Regions from separate parts of the Exiguobacterium sp. TDN 0502 genome, predicted to be linked through region 4. Evidence: riboswitches for the same ligand, from Rfam matches in the RefSeq annotation. Region 4 holds a riboswitch; each other region holds the start of a gene.

Region 1 (2,200 bases), on a different contig from region 4:
TTGGTGGTGTCTTACTGCTCGGCGGAAACATCACGTCAGAAGAACAACTTTTGACGTTCACCCGTGCGATTCAAGAGACGAATCAAAAGCCGTATGCGTTCGTCGGGATTGACGAAGAAGGTGGACGGGTCAGCCGGGTGCCGGATCAACGATTACGTCTGCCGACGAGTCAACAGATGGCGCAAGGCGCGGATACGGCGAAAATGGAAGACGTCGGAAGCACGCTTGGTCATGTATCGCGGTATTATGGATTCAACATGGACTTTGCACCGGTCCTTGACGTTAACAGTAACCCGAACAATCCGATCATCGGTGACCGTGCCTTAAGTGCTGATCCGAAAACGGTCGCGTCTTTGGGTACTGCCCTGATGCACGGGATGCAGGAGACGGGTACGATTCCGGTCGTCAAACATTTTCCCGGTCATGGCAACACGAGTGTCGATTCCCATGTCGGTCTGCCGAAAGTGACAGCATCGAAGGAAGAACTGAAGCGGACGGAACTCGTCCCGTTTCAAGAAGCAATCCAAGAAGGGGCAGAGATGGTAATGGTCGCTCATATTCTGTACCCCGCGTATGACGATACACATCCATCCTCGCTCTCAAAAGCTGTCCTGACCGACCTCTTGCGTCAGCAGCTCGGCTTCAAGGGCGTCATCATTACGGATGATCTCGTCATGGGAGCGATCACGAAACAATACGGTCTCGCGGAAGCGGCACGGCAGGCACTCGTTAACGGCGCAGACATGGCGATGTTTTCAGAAGCGGGTGCTTATACGAAGGTCCATACTGAAGTCATGCAAGCGGTGAAGGATGAGGCGTTAACGATGAAAATGCTTGATGCCAAAGTAATGCGGATTCTGAAGCTGAAGCAGACCTATGCCGATAGCCAGAAGCAACAGCGCCCGACGAAATCGGATCTCGTTCAGCAAGTCGAAGCGCTCAACTAGGACTAGCGAAGCGAAACGACTCATGCTAGACTAATGGGGCAAGCCAATTAAACACGAAAAGACACTAGGGGAGTCTCCCAGCAGACTGAGACGGAAGTATCCGGACCCTTTGAACCTGATCTAGTTCGTACTAGCGGAGGGAAGTGGCTCGAAACCTTAGATATCCTTAGCGCTTCAGCGCATTTTCGGACCACTCCTTTCAACATCGGGAGTGGTCCTTTTTCGTATGGAAAGGAAGAACATGATGCGTTTACATCTGATTTCGACAGGATCCATCGATCCACGTGATGGGGTGAAAACCTTTCAATCGCTTCAACCTTACACGGATCAGCTGCACCTACGGGAATCGAATTTATCGGCGGCAGAATTGCTTGATCTGATTGAAACACTCTTTGCGCAAGGGTATTCCCCTGATCAGTTAACGGTCCATGACCGGGTCGATGTCGCCCATGTCGCTGGCATCGGTGTGCAGTTAACACGCCGTTCCTTACGTGTCCGCGATGTAAGGCGTCACTTTCCGGATCTGACAATCGGTAAATCCGTTCATTCACTGGCAGAGGCACTGGCGGCAGAAGCAGAAGGAGCCGATCGACTGCTCTACGGTCATATCTATCCGACGACGTCGAAGCCGGATCTTCCACCACGGGGTGTTGATGCTCTGAAACAAGTCGTCACCTTCACGACGAAACCGGTCATCGCCATCGGCGGCATCACACCAGATCGCATTTCTGAGATTGCAGGGACCGGTGCAGCAGGAATCGCGGTTTTGTCCGGTATTCTCGGTCAAGCGGACCCGCTTGCTGCGATCAAGCGTTATCAGGGGGTGCGGGTATGACGGATCACATCATCATTGGTGGTGGAGTCATCGGTTTGACACTTGCTTACAGTCTCGCCTGTCAAAACGAATCCGTTCTTGTCCTTGAGCGCGGAACATGCGGGCAAGAAACAAGTCGCGCGGCTGCCGGGATGCTTGCGACAGACATCGAGCTGAGAGAAGAATTGCATGCACTTGCCGCGCGAAGTCGTCGTCTGTATCCGCTGCTCGCACGTCGTCTCGAGCGGGAGACCGGGATTGATTGTGGCTACCGGGAACAACCGTTTTTATTGAAACGAAACGGAAGAGAGTACGTATTTCCATCGGTCGGTCAAATCGATCCGCGACGACTGACGACTGCATTGATGTCTGCCTTACGTAAACGGGGTGTATCCATCGAAGAACAGGTGGATGTGACACGTATCTGTGAGAATGAGGA
Region 2 (2,200 bases), on a different contig from region 4:
AAGCGTCGACTCCTTTCGTTCGTCCAACCGCTCCAAGCAATGTCTTAATTTCAGATGCATTTCCCTTAATGACCGTACACGGGACCAGATTGATCAACTCTTGAGAAAACGATGTCCGCAGTGTCGTTGCGCCTGCGCCGACCGGATCAAGGACAATCGGCACGTTTAAACGTGCTGCTTCTTTTGCGGCCAACCGCTGGGATGCCTGCATGTCTGCATCCAGTGTTCCGATGTTCAACACGAGTGCTTGTGCGAGACCGACCATTTCCTCTACTTCACGAATATCCTCCGCCATGACAGGCGACGCTCCGACTGCTAATGTCATATTCGCACAATCGTTGATCGTAACCGTATTCGTCAGATGATGAATCAATGGTTTCTGTTCAAGAATGGTCGTAAACATGTGTATCCCTCCAAAGTGAATGAAAATGATGTGTGGGTCCGATGCCTTGTCCGAGCGCAAATCCGTGACGGATCGCCTCCGTGACGTAGTGCTTAGCCTGACGTACACTAGTTGGTAAATCTTCTCCAAGCGCCATTCGTGCCGCAATCGCTGCTGATAACGTACAGCCGGTTCCGTGAGTGTGTTGATTGTCTAACCGTTCCGATGTGAAGTGATGTTCCTCCACTCCATCAAACAACAAATCCGTCGCAGCTCCCGGTAAGTGACCCCCCTTTAGTAAGACTGCACCTGTCTGCGTAGCTAACTGATGCATCGCCAGTCGCATTTCCTCTAGATTGGTCACCGCTTGTGCCGTTAAGCGCTCAGCTTCCGGTAAATTGGGTGTGATGAGGGTCGCAAGTGGCAGTAAATCCGAAATCAATGCTTGTTCAGCTTCTGTCCGCAATAGGGCATGTCCGCCTTTTGCGACCATGACAGGGTCTAGTATGATCGGAACGGTCTGTTCGCGAAGATGTGTAGCAATGACACGGATCGTCTCTGCATTCGAGACCATACCGATTTTGATGGCATCGACACGAATGTCTGAAAAAATCGATGATAATTGGGCGTCGACGATTTCCGGTGACAACTCTTCCACCGCTTGAACACCCAGCGTATTTTGTGCCGTGACGGCTGTCAGGACGCTCATTCCATAAACGCCTAACGCCGAAAATGTTTTTAAATCGGCTTGAATCCCGGCTCCACCACCGGAGTCGGACCCTGCAATCGTCAGTACATGTTTCATGTTCCTCTCACCTTCCGATCGAGCAATGTAAGGGAGTCGTTACCGAAAAAAAAAGCGCCGACTGCTGTAAAAAAGCAGTCGACGCTATCCGAAAGCGTTATATCCGCATTTCGGTATCCGTTCGGCTCAACTTTCCTACGCTGGTATTATCCAGTTCAGGTAATAGGGTCGAAAACAGATTGGTTTTCCTCTCAGCCGGATTCCTCCAGCTCCCCTAGTTGCTCAAGTATTCGTTTCGCCTTAACTGTAGCATAGAGGGCAAAAAAAAACGAGCCGAAGCCCGTTTTAGATTACAGATATGCTAATGGATTCACTGCATTCAAAGGAGATGAGGCACTGTATTGATAACCGCCGACATGTAATTCGAAATGCAAGTGTGGTCCTGTCGAATTCCCTGTACTACCGAGTGTTCCGACTTGCTGCCCTTGAGAGACCGCCTGCCCCGCATGAACGGATAATGAACTCATATGCGCGTAGACTGTCGTATACACTTTTCCATCAATGAAATGCGAAATCATGACGTGATTGCCGTAAGGTCCACCACCTGAAGCTGTAATGACCGTTCCGGCTGCTGCTGCGACGATCGGAGATCCGACTGCCCCGCGGAAATCAACACCGTTGTGGAACGTATAGCCGTTCACACCGCTTGCTGGTCCGAATCCTTGCGAAACGCTACCAGAAGATGGTCGAACGAATTTTCCACCGCTCGAAACAACAGGAGCCGCAGTCGAAGTCGTCGTTCCTGCATTCTTACCTGTTTGTTTGGCTGCTTGCGCGTTCGCCTTAGCGGCTTGTTCGGCGGCTGCTTTTTCAGCTGCGGCTTTCTCTGCTGCTGCTTTTGCTGCCGCTTTCGCTGCTGCGATTGCACGTTCCTGAGCTTCGAGTGTCGCTTGAAGTTCTTTGGCATCTAACAATTCTGTCGTGAACTTCGTCTTTCCTTTTCGTAATTTTTTGAGCGTAGCACTGCGTTCTTTCATTTGTGTTTTTAAAGATTTCTTTTGTTCGATCAATAC
Region 3 (2,200 bases), on a different contig from region 4:
ACCGGGGTGTGCCGTCAAGGAAGCGGTCGAAGCACAAGAAATCATGTCCTCTCGTTATGAGAACTATGGTATGTTTATAGACGAAATCAAGAATCGAGCCCGGAGGTATTGAAGATGATTAAAATTGCACCATCAATCTTATCAGCAGATTTTGCAAATCTTGAGCGTGATGTCAAAGCCGTCGAGGCAGCAGGAGCCGACTACATCCATTTCGACGTCATGGACGGTCAGTTCGTCCCGAACATCTCGTTTGGATTACCCGTACTCAGCAGTTTACGTCAGAAGACGGATATGGTCCTTGACGTCCATTTAATGATTGACCAGCCGGAACGTTTCGTCGAAGATTTCGTCAAGGCAGGGGCAGATATCGTGACGTTCCACGTCGAAGCGACGAACCATGTCCATCGTGTCTTGCAACAAATCAAAGCAGCCGGTGCAAAGGCAGGGGTCGTCTTGAACCCCCACACGCCGCTATCAACGATTGAGCATGTCCTTGAGGATGTCGATATGGTCTTGTTGATGACGGTCAATCCGGGCTTCGGCGGACAGGCGTTCATCGAGAGCGTCATGCCGAAACTTGCAACACTCGCGCAAATGAAAGCAGATCGTGGTCTGGCATTCGAAATCGAGATTGATGGTGGCGTTAATCCGGAAACCGCTAAACAATGTATCGAAAACGGTGCGAATGTTCTCGTTGCAGGATCGGCAATCTACAATGCACCGGATTATGCGGAAGCGATCACTAGCATTCGTCAAGGGGCTGCCGTATAATAAGAACGAGAAAACGAAATATGATGACCGCAAGGGGTGTCGCTTAAAAAGCGGCTGAGAGGAGTCTTTTCGACTTTAACCCTTCGAACCTGTTCCGTTCAGACGGACGTAGGGATGTGGCGCACGCAGGCAGTACGGCGTTCGTCGTACTGCCTTTTTGCGTCCTCTTTAACCATGAAGGAGGAAATAAACATGAAACGGTTACAAATGATGATGGAAATTGCCATCTTCGCCAGTCTCGGAGTCGTCTTTGATTTGCTGATTCCATTCAAAATGCCACAGGGTGGTTCGATTAGCTTAGCGATGCTACCGATCTTCGTCATGGCATTCCGCCACGGCGTCGTCGGTGGTGTCGTCACGGGAGCGCTCGTCGGTACGATTCAATTGATGTTCGCGCCGCAAGTGTTGACAATCGTCCAACCATTGCTCGATTACACGATTGCGTATGGCGTCGTCGGACTGAGTGGTCTCTTTGCACGTCAAGTCAGACAAGCAGCGCAAAATGGTCAGAAGAAAAGCTTGATGGCGTTCGTTCTTCTTGCGACGTTATTAGGCGCCGGTCTCCGTTATATCTGTCATGTCATCAGTGGAATCGTCTTTTTTGCCAAGTATGCAAAAGGTCCAGTCGTGGAATACTCTTTCGTCTATAACGCAACGTATATGGTTCCCTCGTACATCTTATGTGGAATCGTAGCAGGAATTCTATTTACGACTGCGCCACGCTTACTCCGTTATTCGGCACGAGGTGTCTGAGATGCGGGCGATTCTCGTCTGTGCCGGTCCGCGAGAAGAAGTACCGGATTTACGGACGTTTTGTCAGCTAGGTGATTTCATCTTCGGTGTCGACGGTGGTGTTCAGACGGTCGAATCGTTTGGGCTGACATGCGACCTGACAATCGGTGATTTTGATTCGCTTGGTTATGTACCAGAAGGGGCAATCGTTCATCCGGCCGAGAAAGATGAGACGGATCTCGAACTTGCCCTTCGTACAGTGTCTGAGAGGGAACAGCATGAAGAGATCATCATCATCGGGGCGACAGGTGGGCGGCTCGACATGACCGTCCAAAATGTATATCTATTGAAGCAATATCCAGAGGCACGACTCGTGACGAAACGAGAAGAGGTACGATATTTGGCAGCGGGAGCGTATACAGTCGAAGCCGGAAGCTATCATTATCTATCATTCATTCCACTTGTACCGTCGACCTTAAGCTTAGCTGGAGTCAAATATCCGCTCGATGCCCATCCCGTTCCGGTCGGAGGTTCATTGACCGTCAGTAATGAATGGTGTGCCTCACAAGCGAGAGTAGCGCTCCATCAAGGCGAATTATTAATGATGCGGACGCTTAAGGAATAGAACAATCATACAAAAAGAGGCCGTGGATGATCCACGGCCTCTTTCATATGACATTATTCTTCGAGTTGAGAA
Region 4 (2,200 bases):
AAAATATTAACGTCTTGATTAACCGCCGTGATATGGATGTCTTCACACCAACTGTCGATCACGTTGAATTCATCGCCGTGAAAATGGATGAAGAGACAGAAGTGGAAGCAGACGTCGTACTCGTTGGCGAAGCAGCTGGAGCAAAAGTCGGCGGATTCCTATCACAGACACTCTTTAAAGTAACCGTTGCAGCAACACCAGATAAATTACCAGAGAACGTCGAAGTTGACGTCACGAACCTCGAAATCGGTGATTCGATTTCTGTCGCTGATCTTCCAGAGGAAAAAGATTTCCGCATCGTCACGGAAGGTGATATTCAAGTTGCGGCAGTCGTCGAGTCGACACTCGAGCAGGATCTTGAAGAAATCGAAGAAGCAGAAGCTGAGGCGCAAGCGGAAGCTGGCGAAGACAATGAAGCGGAAGCAACAGAAGAATCTTCAGAAGAAGCAGCTGAAGACAACGAAGACAACAAATAAGTTCTTCAACGATACGCCACTTGTGGCGTATCGTTTTTTTGTGTCTTGACAATAGACAGAAGATTGCCTAAAGTGAACAGCGTATCAACTATTCACTATATCCACTAGGGGAGCCCATTTGGCTGAGACGATTCACTTCGGACCCTTCGAACCTGATCTAGTTCATACTAGCGTAGGAAAGTGGAGCGATCACATCCAATGACTCCTGCTGCGCGCAGTTTTTCTGAGGACCGCTCTCTTTTTTACGGAGGGCGGTCTTTTTTGGCATCTCCCCTATCCTAAAGGAGGACGTATTTGATGAAACACTGGAAAATGAAAGAAATCATGGTCATGATGATGCTCGCTGTCGCTTGCGGGGTCATCTATCTTGGCTGGTCGACGCTCTATTTACCAATCTCCGCCATCTTCGGACCTGTCGGTGCCAACTGGATGTTTGGCATCTGGATCATTGCGAGTCCGCTCGTCGCAGCAATCATCCAAAAGCCAGGTGCCGCTCTGATCGCGGAAATCGTCGCAGCAGCCGTCGAATTGTTCACGGGGAGTCACTTCGGTTTATCCGCTCTTCTAATCGGTGTCTGCCAAGGGCTTGGCGCGGAACTCGTCTTTGCGATGACGCGTTATCGCCGTTATGACACCTGGACGTTGATGTTATCAGGTGTCGGAGCCGCTGTCGGGAGTATCGTCTACAGTCTGATCGCGAACGGATTCGGTTACTACACGACGACGACGTTGCTTGCGACGATTGGCTTACAATTGATTAGTGGTGCGTTACTCGGCGGTTTACTTGCAGCGATTCTCGTCCGTCGCCTTGTTGCGACCGGTGTCTTGAACGGATTTGCCGCAGGACGTGCGAAACGGGAAGTCGCATGATTACTGTCGACGATCTCAGCATCCGTTATCCGGCGCAGGAGAAACAGGTCCTCGATCATGTATCGCTGACGATCAATCAAGGGACGACGCTCCTACTTGGACGAAGCGGGAGTGGGAAGACGACACTGCTTCATGCCCTTGCTGGACTGACACCGGAGACGATTGAAGTCGAACAGACCGGAACCGTTACCCGGTCCGGTTCGGTCGGAGTACTGTTTCAAAATCCAGAAGAACAGTTTTGTATGGAAACGATCGGACGGGAAATCGCCTTTAGTTTAGAAAACCGGTCGATTCCACGCGAAGAGATGGATGAACGAATTGAGCAGTTACTGGCACTCGTTGGTCTCGACCTCCCCTTCTCGACACCTGTTTCGAGTCTTTCTGGGGGAATGAAACAACGCCTCGCACTCGCTGCGGTTCTGGCACTCGAACCGACGATCTTATTACTCGATGAACCGACGGCTCAGATTGATCCAATCGGACAGGGCGAGTTGATGGCATTGATCTTCCAAATTCAGAAGGAACACGATTTGACCATTGTCTTGATCGAGCACCAACTCGATGTCTGTCTACCGTACGTCGATCAGGTCGTCTTGCTTGAGGACGGATCGATAACTGAGATAGCACATCCGCGCGAGCTATTCCCGCATGCTTATGAACGCCTTCAAACGAAAGGGATCGCTGTCCCGTCGCTCTTTCCTTATACAATCAAGACATTACCAGCGGAGGGACCACAAGCGGAGCGACTTCGTGTGACGCCACCTCCAACTACAGCTGGTCTTCCTTTGTTACACGCTGCTAGGTTATCGACGAAAGTCCCGTATTTACTTAAAGACGTCACCGTTTCATTTCGA

The links. Region 4 has a riboswitch for thiamine pyrophosphate ahead of ACRPK8_RS07525 (ECF transporter S component). Riboswitches for the same ligand answer to the same signal wherever they lie in the genome.
Region 1: it holds a riboswitch for thiamine pyrophosphate, as region 4 does, so the genes downstream of both, ACRPK8_RS06280 (thiamine phosphate synthase) here and ACRPK8_RS07525 (ECF transporter S component) in region 4, are expected to answer to the same signal.
Region 2: it holds a riboswitch for thiamine pyrophosphate, as region 4 does, so the genes downstream of both, thiD (bifunctional hydroxymethylpyrimidine kinase/phosphomethylpyrimidine kinase) here and ACRPK8_RS07525 (ECF transporter S component) in region 4, are expected to answer to the same signal.
Region 3: it holds a riboswitch for thiamine pyrophosphate, as region 4 does, so the genes downstream of both, thiT (energy-coupled thiamine transporter ThiT) here and ACRPK8_RS07525 (ECF transporter S component) in region 4, are expected to answer to the same signal.

What each region holds. Positions count from the first base shown of each region.
Region 1 is NZ_JBOZGJ010000004.1:92,033-94,232, forward strand. Features, by position in the region: gene nagZ (beta-N-acetylhexosaminidase) at 1-947, shown strand, start outside; TPP riboswitch at 1,004-1,106, shown strand; gene ACRPK8_RS06280 (thiamine phosphate synthase) at 1,189-1,782, shown strand; gene ACRPK8_RS06285 (FAD-dependent oxidoreductase) at 1,779-2,200, shown strand, end outside.
Region 2 is NZ_JBOZGJ010000006.1:119,286-121,485, forward strand. Features, by position in the region: gene thiM (hydroxyethylthiazole kinase) at 1-403, opposite strand, end outside; gene thiD (bifunctional hydroxymethylpyrimidine kinase/phosphomethylpyrimidine kinase) at 384-1,187, opposite strand; TPP riboswitch at 1,303-1,413, opposite strand; gene ACRPK8_RS08595 (murein hydrolase activator EnvC family protein) at 1,478-2,200, opposite strand, start outside.
Region 3 is NZ_JBOZGJ010000002.1:172,995-175,194, reverse strand. Features, by position in the region: gene rsgA (ribosome small subunit-dependent GTPase A) at 1-112, shown strand, start outside; gene rpe (ribulose-phosphate 3-epimerase) at 115-771, shown strand; TPP riboswitch at 794-903, shown strand; gene thiT (energy-coupled thiamine transporter ThiT) at 964-1,524, shown strand; gene ACRPK8_RS04075 (thiamine diphosphokinase) at 1,526-2,128, shown strand; gene ACRPK8_RS04070 (amino acid permease) at 2,182-2,200, opposite strand, start outside.
Region 4 is NZ_JBOZGJ010000005.1:85,138-87,337, reverse strand. Features, by position in the region: gene ACRPK8_RS07530 (50S ribosomal protein L25/general stress protein Ctc) at 1-476, shown strand, start outside; TPP riboswitch at 573-672, shown strand; gene ACRPK8_RS07525 (ECF transporter S component) at 774-1,346, shown strand; gene ACRPK8_RS07520 (ABC transporter ATP-binding protein) at 1,343-2,200, shown strand, end outside.